2 regions of the Novosphingobium sp. BL-S-34 genome follow, and region 2 is predicted to be linked to the other one. Evidence: riboswitches for the same ligand, from Rfam matches in the RefSeq annotation. Region 2 holds a riboswitch; the other holds the start of a gene.
The links. Region 2 has a riboswitch for cobalamin ahead of AC1VV3_RS16825 (TonB-dependent siderophore receptor). Riboswitches for the same ligand answer to the same signal wherever they lie in the genome.
Positions count from the first base shown of each region.

Region 1: another riboswitch for cobalamin. It lies ahead of AC1VV3_RS19930 (cobalamin biosynthesis protein CobG); the one in region 2 lies ahead of AC1VV3_RS16825 (TonB-dependent siderophore receptor).

Region 1 covers NZ_CM166473.1:1,384,728-1,389,474, reverse strand. Annotated here, with positions in the region: gene AC1VV3_RS19935 (DUF899 family protein) at 10-729, shown strand; cobalamin riboswitch at 852-1,079, shown strand; gene AC1VV3_RS19930 (cobalamin biosynthesis protein CobG) at 1,256-2,389, shown strand; gene AC1VV3_RS19925 (precorrin-8X methylmutase) at 2,390-3,019, shown strand; gene cobI (precorrin-2 C(20)-methyltransferase) at 3,016-3,765, shown strand; gene cobJ (precorrin-3B C(17)-methyltransferase) at 3,762-4,511, shown strand; gene AC1VV3_RS19910 (cobalt-precorrin-6A reductase) at 4,487-4,747, opposite strand, start outside.
Region 2 covers NZ_CM166473.1:628,069-632,815, reverse strand. Annotated here, with positions in the region: gene AC1VV3_RS16840 (DUF1328 domain-containing protein) at 1-6, opposite strand, end outside; gene AC1VV3_RS16835 (MFS transporter) at 148-1,290, opposite strand; gene AC1VV3_RS16830 (alpha/beta hydrolase) at 1,451-1,834, opposite strand; cobalamin riboswitch at 2,248-2,492, shown strand; gene AC1VV3_RS16825 (TonB-dependent siderophore receptor) at 2,736-4,747, shown strand, end outside.

The DNA.
Region 1 (4,747 bases), 760 kb from region 2:
AGCCCGATCATGGAACATCTCAGTTTTCCCAACGAAAGCGCCGAATACCGCCGCGCGCGCAACGAACTGCTCGATGCCGAAATGGACCTGCGCCGCCAGACGGAAACGGTTGCGGCGATGCGCCGGGCGCTGCCCCCCGGCGGGACGATCAAGGAGGACTACGTCTTCGAACGCGTCGGGGATCATCAGCGCCCGGAGCAGGTGCGGCTGTCGGAATTGTTCGCGGGGAAGCCCAGCCTGATCCTCTACAGCTACATGTTCGGTCCCGAGCGCGACGAGCCTTGCACCGGTTGCACGCATCTGCTCGACGGGCTGGACGGGGCCGCACGGCATGTCCCGCAGGCTGCGGCGTTCTACGTCGTCGCCCGTTCGCCTTTGGCCCGTCTGGTGGCCTGGGCGCGTGAGCGCCGCTGGCCGCATCTCCGGTTCCTCTCGGCCGAAGGCAGCAGCTACACACGGGACTATTTCGGCAACACGGCCGGCGTAACCCCCGCCATGCGCCAGGAGCGCGGGTACGAGGACGGAAAGGACTGGGACGAGCCGATGATCAATGTCTTCCGTAAGGACGGCGGCGAGGTTCGGCATTTTTGGGGCGGCGAACTGCTCTACGCCCCGGAGGAGCCGGACCAGCACCATCGCTCGCTGGATGCTTTGGACCCGGTCTGGGGCTTGCTGGACCTGCTGCCCGAGGGGCGCGGAGATTTCTTCCCGAAGCTGAGCTACCGCTGACCGGGGGTCTCTAACCACGTTCCCGGCGCGCGTCCCTGTTTGGACGTGGCTCCATGAGACTTGCGGATCGGCATTTCCTGCGTTAGCGCCCCGGTGCCCGCCCGATCCGTCAGGATCGGCGGGCAAGATCGCGCCGGTGCCTCGAACGAGGCTTAATAGGGAACGCGGTGAGAGGGTTCGTCCCTCGAATCCGCGGCTGTCCCTGCAACTGTGAGCGGTGAGCAAGATGCCGTGGCTTCCCCCGGGGAGCCGGCCACTGGATCGCGGGCGCCCGGCGCCACGGACCGGGAAGGCCGAGCATCGCGCTTTGACCCGCAAGCCAGGAGACCTGCCGGCGCATCGGTCGCTCTTGCCCTGGCCCAGGGATAGGCCAAGGCTCGGTACTCCGCGTGAGCGACGAAGCCGTGCGGCTGGGGCTGCATCGGCGCGCAGGACGGGCGTTCATCGCGCCCGCCCGTCGTTGCGTGCGGACCGACGCCCGTCGGCAAGCCCCGGTCATCGTCGCTGCGCGCGAGAGGATGATGCCGTGGGGCAGGATGAAACGCGCGTCCCGATGACAGGCTTCGCCTTGCGCGGATGGTGCCCGGATGCCTGGCGTCCGATGATGGCCGGAGACGGGCTGATCGTGCGCGTGAAGCCCCGGCTGGCGCGCCTGACCGCGGCCGAGATCGCGGTGCTTGCTGATCTGGCGCGCCGTTTCGGCAGCGGTGCGATAGACATCACCAATCGCGCCAATCTCCAGATCCGCGGTGTCCGCGAGCAGGGCTGGCAGGATCTGCTGCGCGCCCTGGTCGACCGGGGCCTGGTCGATTCCGACGCTGCTCTGGAGGGGCGGCGCAACCTCCTTGTCGCACCCGGCTGGGATCGCGGGGACGATACCGCGCGGATCGCGGAAGAACTCCTGGGCCGTCTGGGCGAGTTGCCCGAATTGCCCGGAAAGATGGGCATCGCGGTCGATGCCGGCCCCGTCGCCACGCTGCTGGACAGCCCTGCGGATTTCCGCATCGAGCGCGCGGAAGCCGGCGGCCTGCTGCTCCGCCTCGACGGGCGCGAGAGCGGGGTTTCCATCCTGCCGGAAGAGGCCACAGACCGCCTGATCGCGCTCGCGCACTGGTTCGTGGAGACAGGCGGCGCCGCTGCCCGCCGGGCCTGGCGCCACACGGCCGCTCTTCCACAATGGGCGCGGGGGGATGGCCGTCCCGCCGTCGGAGCCGCTGCGCCGCATGGCTACGGGGTGCCGTTCGGGCGGATCGAGGGGGAGGCAATGGTGCGGCTGATGGCAGCGACCGGCGCTGCGGCGCTTCGCGTTACGTCTTGGCGGCAGCTTCTGGCCGAATCCGAGGTGCGAGAGCCGGTGGACGGCTTCATTCGCGATCCCGGCGACCCGCTGCTGCGCGCCGATGCCTGTCCGGGCGCGCCGACATGCCCGCAGGCGACGGTCGAAACGCGCGAACTGGCGCGCCGGTTGGCGCCGCATGTGTCCGGGCGCCTGCACGTTTCCGGCTGCGCGAAAGGCTGCGCGCGCGCACGACCGAGCGACGTGGTCCTGACCGGGCGCGACGGCGTCTTCGACCTCGCCCTCCGTGGCCGCGCGGGCGACCCGCCGACGCTGGGCGGCCTTTCTCCCGACCATGTCCTTGCTCATTTCGGAGCCTCATGAATGGCGCATATCTACGAAAAGGATGGCGCGGCCATCTATCGCCAGTCGTTTGCGACGATCCGCGCCGAGGCGGACCTCGCCGCCTTTCCCGCTGACGAGGAGCGCATCGCGGTCCGCATGATCCACGCCTCGGGGCTGGTGGAGCTGGCGCGGCACATCCGCTTCTCGCCCGGATTCGCCCGCGCGGCGATGGCGGCGCTGGAGGCGGGTGCGCCGATCCTGTGCGATGCGCGCATGGTGGGCGAAGGGATCACTCGCGCCCGGCTTCCCGCGGACAATGCGGTGATCTGCACGCTCCAGGATCCGCAAGTCCCGCAAATGGCGCAGGCGATGGCCAATACCCGCTCGGCGGCGGCGCTCGAACTCTGGCCGCCGCACCTTGGCGGGGCCGTGGTGGCCATCGGCAATGCGCCCACCGCGCTGTTCCACTTGCTCGACATGCTGGAGGACCCCGATTGCCCGCGCCCGGCAGCGATCATTGGCTGTCCCGTCGGCTTCGTGGGGGCGGCCGAGTCCAAGGCCGCCCTCTGGGATGCCTGCCCGGTGCCCTGCTGCATCGTCGAAGGAAGGCTGGGCGGCAGCGCGATCACCGTGGCCGCGGTCAACGCCATCGCGAGCAGCGCGGAATGAGCGTGGGAACCGTACACGGCGTCGGACTGGGCCCCGGCGCGCAGGACCTGCTGAGCGTTCGCGCCGACCGATTGGTGCGCGGAGCCAGGCATGTCGCCTATTTCCGCAAGGCCGGCCGGCCCGGTCAGGCGCGGCGGATCGTCGAGGGCATGCTCCGCGCCGATGTCGTCGAGCATGCGATGGAATATCCGGTGACCACGGAGATTCCGCTGGGAGACCCGCGCTACAACGCCTGCCTTTCCCGCTTCTACGCAAGCTGGACCGAGCAACTGGCGAAGCTCGTCCGCGAGGGCGAGGATGTCGTGGTGCTCTGCGAGGGCGACCCCTTCTTCTACGGCTCGTTCATGCACCTCTATACCCGCCTGGCCGAAGCAGGGGGCCATGCAGGGCCGGCACCGGTGCCGGTCGCCGTCGTGCCGGGGATCACCGGAATGTCGGGCGCCTGGACGGCATGCGGCGCGCCGATGACCTGGGGCGACGATGTCCTCACCGTCCTCACCGCCACGCTACCGGAGGCAGATCTGGCGCGGCGCATTCGCGATACCGACGCGCTCGTGGTCATGAAGATCGGCCGCAACCTGGCCAAGCTGCGCCGCGCCGTCATCGCTGCCGGGCGCGAGGGGGAGGCCTGGCTGGTGGAGCATGCCGCGATGGCCGAGCAGCGGGTGACGCCGCTCGCCGAGGCGGAAGCCGTGACGCCCTACTTCTCGATCCTGCTGATCCACGGACAGGGGCGCCGGCCATGAGCGGCTGGCTCGCCATCGCCGGGCTGGGGCCGGGCGACGAGGCGCTCGTCACGCCCGAGGCCTCTGCGGCCCTGGATGCCGCCACCGACGTGATCGGCTACGGCCCTTATGTCGCCCGGGTGGCGCCGCGCGCGGGCCTGCGCTTCCATGCCAGCGACAACCGCGTCGAATTGGAGCGCGCGGCCCATGCGCTTTCGCTCGCGGCCGAGGGGCAGCGCGTGGTGGTGGTCTCCTCCGGGGATCCGGGCGTCTTCGCCATGGCGGCGGCCGTGTACGAGGCCTGGGAGCAGGGCCCTGCCGACTGGCGCGAACTCGATATCCGGGTCTTGCCGGGCATCACCGCCATGCTGGCGGCGAGCGCGCGGGCGGGCGCGCCGCTGGGCCATGACTTCTGCGCCATCAACCTTTCCGATAATCTCAAGCCCTGGGCACTCATTGAGCGCCGATTGCGGCTGGCGGCGGAGGCGGACTTCGCCATGGCCTTCTACAACCCGCGCTCGAAGGCGCGGCCGGAAGGTTTCGCGCGCGTCCTTGAGATCCTGCGCGAGGCTTGCGGGCCAGAGCGCCCGATCCTTTTCGCCCGCGCCGTCTCCACGCCCGAGGAAGTCCTGACCTTCGTGCCGCTGGCCGAGGCGCGGGCGGAGATGGCGGACATGCGCACCATGGTCATCGTCGGATCGAGCCGCACCCGGCTGGTGGCGCGAGACCGGGGCCCGGTGCTCTACACGCCGCGGTGGGCGGAATGAGCGAGCCAGTCCAGCACTTGCTCCACCCGTTCCAGCGCGCGGCGGGGCGGGATCGCGGGGCGGTCTATCATCGTCACGGCAAGCCCCAGCTCCCGCGCGGCATCGAGCTTGGCCGACGCGCCGGAGCCGCCCGCGTTCTTGCAGACCAGCAGGTCGATCCGGTGCGCACGGAGCAAGTCCGTGTCGCGCTCCGGCGTGAAGGGTCCGCGGTCGATCACGAGGTCGTGATGCGGCAG
Region 2 (4,747 bases):
AAACATGAGTGCTCTCCCTTAGACTAACTACACCAACGCTGCGCCGACATGTTCGGAGCAGCTCGTTCTTTAGAACTTTCAAGCTGTCCCGATGTTCCACGAAACCTCGGCAGTGATATCGCGCATGTGAATGTCCTTGTTGATCGGTCAGGAGACTGGCGAGAGTTCGCATCGTTGCCCGGCTCGACGCGCAGCCATTGCGGCAAGGAATGCGGCAAGGACCAGCAGAGCCGCGCTGACTTCGAAAGTGGCGCGCACGCCGGTGGCATCGAAGATGGCGCCGCCCATGGTCGCGCCGAGCGTGATGGCCAGTTGAATGACAGCGACCATCAATCCGCCGCCGGCCTCGGCATCATCGGGAAGCACCTGAGAGAGCCAGGTAAACCATCCTACCGGCGCCGGTGTGGCAATCAGGCCCCATGCCGCAAGCAGCAGGACGGTCGGCCAGAACGAGCCACCGAAGCTTGCCAATGCAAGGGCCACGCCAGCCATCAAGCCCGGTATGACCACGAGCACCCTGCGCAGGTTCATTGCGACGAGCGGCCCTATAGCGGCCGTTCCGGCAAGGCCCGACAGGCCGATCAACAGCAGGATGATCGATAGCCAGGATATGTCGACATGGGTGACGGTTTCGAGAAACGGGCGCAGGTAGGTGAAGAGGGCGAACTGCCCCATGAACAGGACAGCTACGGCGATCAGTCCGATGAAAATGCCGGGCTTGCTCAAAAGGGTGATGACGCTCGCTTGCCGCGATCCGTGCTGCGCAGGAAGCCTGGGAAGGCCGACTGCCTGCCATATCAGCGCCAGCGCCGCGAGCGGAACAAGACAGAAAAATGCGCCGCGCCAGCCCACGACAGAGCCGAGCAAACTGCCCATCGGCGCCGCCACGGCCGTCGCCAATGCACTGCCGCCCTGAAGCGTCGCGATGGCCCGTGGAAAAAACGCTCCATTCGAGATGCGCATGAGCACTGCCGTCGACATAGACCAGCAACCGCCGATTGCGATTCCGAGAACGGCCCGCCCAGCCAGCAGCACCGGATAGCTCGGGGCGAAGGCGACGATGGCGCCGGATACGATCATAAGCCCCGTCAACCACAGGATCACAAGTTTGCGATCGAGCTTGTGCGTGAGCGACGATATCGAAAGGCTGGTCAGAACAGCGAACAGACCGGACGCGGCAATGGCCTGTCCGGCCTGCCCTTCGCTGATGATCATGTCGCGCGCCATCGGAGTAAGGAGGCTCACCGGAAGAAACTCCGACGACACCAGCACGAAAGCACACAGTGTCATTGCCAGAACTGCACTCCATGGTGCAGCGCCGGGCCCCGCGTCATCCGCGGTCGTGGTTATCGAAACATGCATGCTTTTACCTTGAATGCGCGGATCTGCTGCTGCGTGCCATGTCGATGCTCGGCAGCACGGCAGAGGCACCGCTCGCTGGGGCGCCTGATCAATTGGTGACGAAGCCCTGCTCCGCCATCCTGGTGGCATAGAAGTTCGCGCTCTGCTCCTTCACCGCGCCCATTGGATGGCCGACGACAAGCGTGCCGTGGCGGCGGCCTCGGTCCAGATCGTCGGCCATGAAGAGATTGCCTACGACGGTCATGCCGTATTGGTTTCTGAAAGTGACTTTCTCGATCGTGACGCGGTCACTCACGTAGAGATTGTCTGCGCCGTTGGAGATGTCTTGTGCCTCCGCGAATGGGATGGTGAAGGGAAGGAAGCCAAGTGCAGCTGCGCCGGCAGAGAGTTGCAGAATGGAACGCCGGGTGGTTCCTGAAGACGCCCAGGCCTGGTGCCAGGCCTGATGTCCGAACGGCTCATGTCTGGGCATGGGATGTCTCCATTGGGAAGCGAGGCCCTTCGACCGCGAGCTTTGTCTTTGAGAAGGCTATTGGCTTCAGGCGCCATGCGTCTGGCAGGCAGCGCGCCAATTTGCGCATCGAGGCGGCGTAAGGCCGGTGGGCATGGCAACGAAAACGTCATGGCCACCATCTAGGCGCGGGCGCCATCATGCATTAGCCTGAAAGATGAACATGCAGCACTGAGTGAAATTCAATAATGCAACGCGAGACCATGGCTGAAGCGCTGCGCTATCGCGAGCAGTGAGTTGGAAACCCGTCGTTCGCCCAGACGATCATTCCCGAAAGCATCACTGCCGGCAGATACCGATATTCCAGGCAGCGTTTATGCTATTGCGAATTGAGATCATCACAGATATCGCCGACCGGGCCTGAGAGCTTCAGCTCCCGGGCTGATCGCGTCGGTGCCTTGAAAAAGGCTTAAAAGGGAACACGGTGAGAGGGCTCCGCGCCTTTGAATCCGAGGCTGTCCCTGCAACTGTGAGCGGCGAGCGCGATGCACATGTGCGGACGGGAAATGCCCGAGCCGCCAGCCACTGGGCCGGACGCTAAATCCTGCGAGGCCTGGGAAGGCCGTGCATCAAGCTGTGACCCGCAAGCCAGGAGACCTGCCGTCGCACCGGTCGCTCTTGCCTGACCCAGGGGATGGTCTTGGCACGGTCAGTTTTCTCCGTCTGAGCGACGAGAATGCGGCGGAGGCCGCATCGGTGTCGTGCGTCAGCCGCCTTTGGGGTGTCCGGCCACCGCGCGTGCCGACCGTTCGCGCGGACGCCTCCTGCCCGGTGTTGCTCGACGCCTCGGGGGATTGCATTGAGACAGAGTACCAAGACCGCGCTGCTTTCAGGAAGCCTCGCACTATCGGCGGTTCCGGCGATGGCGAGTGCTGCCGAGACCGAGCCCGCCGACAATACGATCGTCGTCACGGGCAAGACCGGCGCCTACAACGTCACCCGCTCCAGCAGCGCTACGCGCACGGACACGCCCTTACTCGAAGTGCCGCAGTCCGTGACCGTGCTGACGCGGCAGGTGGTCGACGATCTGCAAGCGAACCGTGTCGAGGACGTGCTAGCCTATGCCGGCGGCATCACGCGCGGCAACAACTTCGGGGGCACTGGTCTCACCGACTACAACTTGCGTGGCTTCACAACCTCGGAATACTTCCGCAACGGTTTTCCGATGAACCGCGGCTATCCGCCGGCACCGGACTCCATCGCCGTCGAGCGCGTGGAGGTGCTGCGTGGCCCCGCCGCCCTGCTGTATGGTCGCGGAGATCCGGGCGGCACGTTCAACATCGTTTCGCGCGTACCTGCCGACAGGATGGCCCAGACCGTCAGCGGCCGGATCGACAGCTTCGGCGGTTGGCGCGGAACGGTCGATGCCACCGGTCCCATCGATAGGGCAAAGACCGTGCGCTACCGCCTCGGCGCGGCCGTGGAAGGTGGCGACAGCTTCCGCGATCATGTCCAGTCCGACCGCATCGTGGTCGCGCCGGTCTTCGCCTGGGATGCCTCGCCGGGCCTGACCTTCATTCTCAGCAGCGAGTTCGTGCAGGTGAAGACCCCGCTGGACCGCGGCAATCCCGCTTTCAGCAACCAGCTCGACATCGCCATTCCCGCTTCGCGGTTCTTCGGCGAGCCGTCCGTCGGCCGGTGGCGCGTGCGCAATGGCCTTGGCAGCCTCGTCGCGGAATACAAGCTGGCGCCCGACTGGAAGCTGCGGGCGGGCGCCCAGTATTACAATGGCGAGTTGGGCGGCCCCGGCATCCAGGCCTCCAGTCTGCGCGCAGATGGCCGCACCTTGGTGCGCACTTATAGCGAGCGTACCTTACGGTGGCGCGATCTGGATGCACAGGTGAACCTGACAGGCCAGTTCGCCACCGGCAGCGTCGAGCACGAAGTGCTGCTGGGCGCCGAGTTCGAGGCCTTCCACTATACCGAGGTCATCCGCAATTCGAGCCCGACGCTGTCGCCCTTCACGCTGGACATCTTGGCGCCGGTCTATGGCTCCGCAATCCCGCCGCTGAACGGTACCTTCACCAGCATCCGCACCCAGACGCGCACATTCGCGGGCTACGCCCAGGACCAGGTGTCATTGCTACCCTGGCTGAAGCTGCTGGTCGGCGGACGACTGGAGCGATACGAGAGCGACAACCTGAACTTGCGCAACGGGGTCACTTCTGCGTTCGAGCAGACGGTATTTACGCCGCGCCTTGGGACGGTCTTCGTGCTGGCCCCGCAAGTTTCGGTCTACGGCAGCTATGCCCGCTCCAACAAGCCGAACACCGCAGCAGACGTGAACGGCAATGTCATCGCGCCGGAACGCGGCACCAGCTACGAGGCCGGTGTGAAGCTGGAACTGCTGGACGGCAGGCTGAGCGCAACGGCGGCGCTGTTCCACACCACCAAGCAGAACGTCGCGACCACTGACCCGGACAATCTGGATTACAGTATCGCCGCCGGCGAAGTGCGCAGCCGGGGCATCGACTTCTCGATCACGGGCAACCTGACCAGAGCATGGCGGATCGTGGGCGGCTATGTCTTCGCCGATGCCGAAGTGACCAGGGACAATCGCCTGCGGCTGGGTCAGCGCCTGCCCAACACGCCGCGCCATTCGGCCAGCCTGCTCAATGTCTACGAAGTGCAGGAAGGCGCCCTCAAGGGGCTCGGCGCGGGTGCTGGCGTCACTTACGTCGGTGGGCGCATCGCCGGCACTGCGGCGACCGCGCCTTACATCCGCTCTTACGCAACGGTGAACCTGCTGGCCTACTATCCGCTGGCGGAGAACGTGAAGCTGCAGGTCAACGTCAACAACCTGTTCGACAAGGAATACGCCGAGCGCGGCTTCGGCAGCAATCTTTATCCCGGCGCGCCGCTCAGCGCGATCGC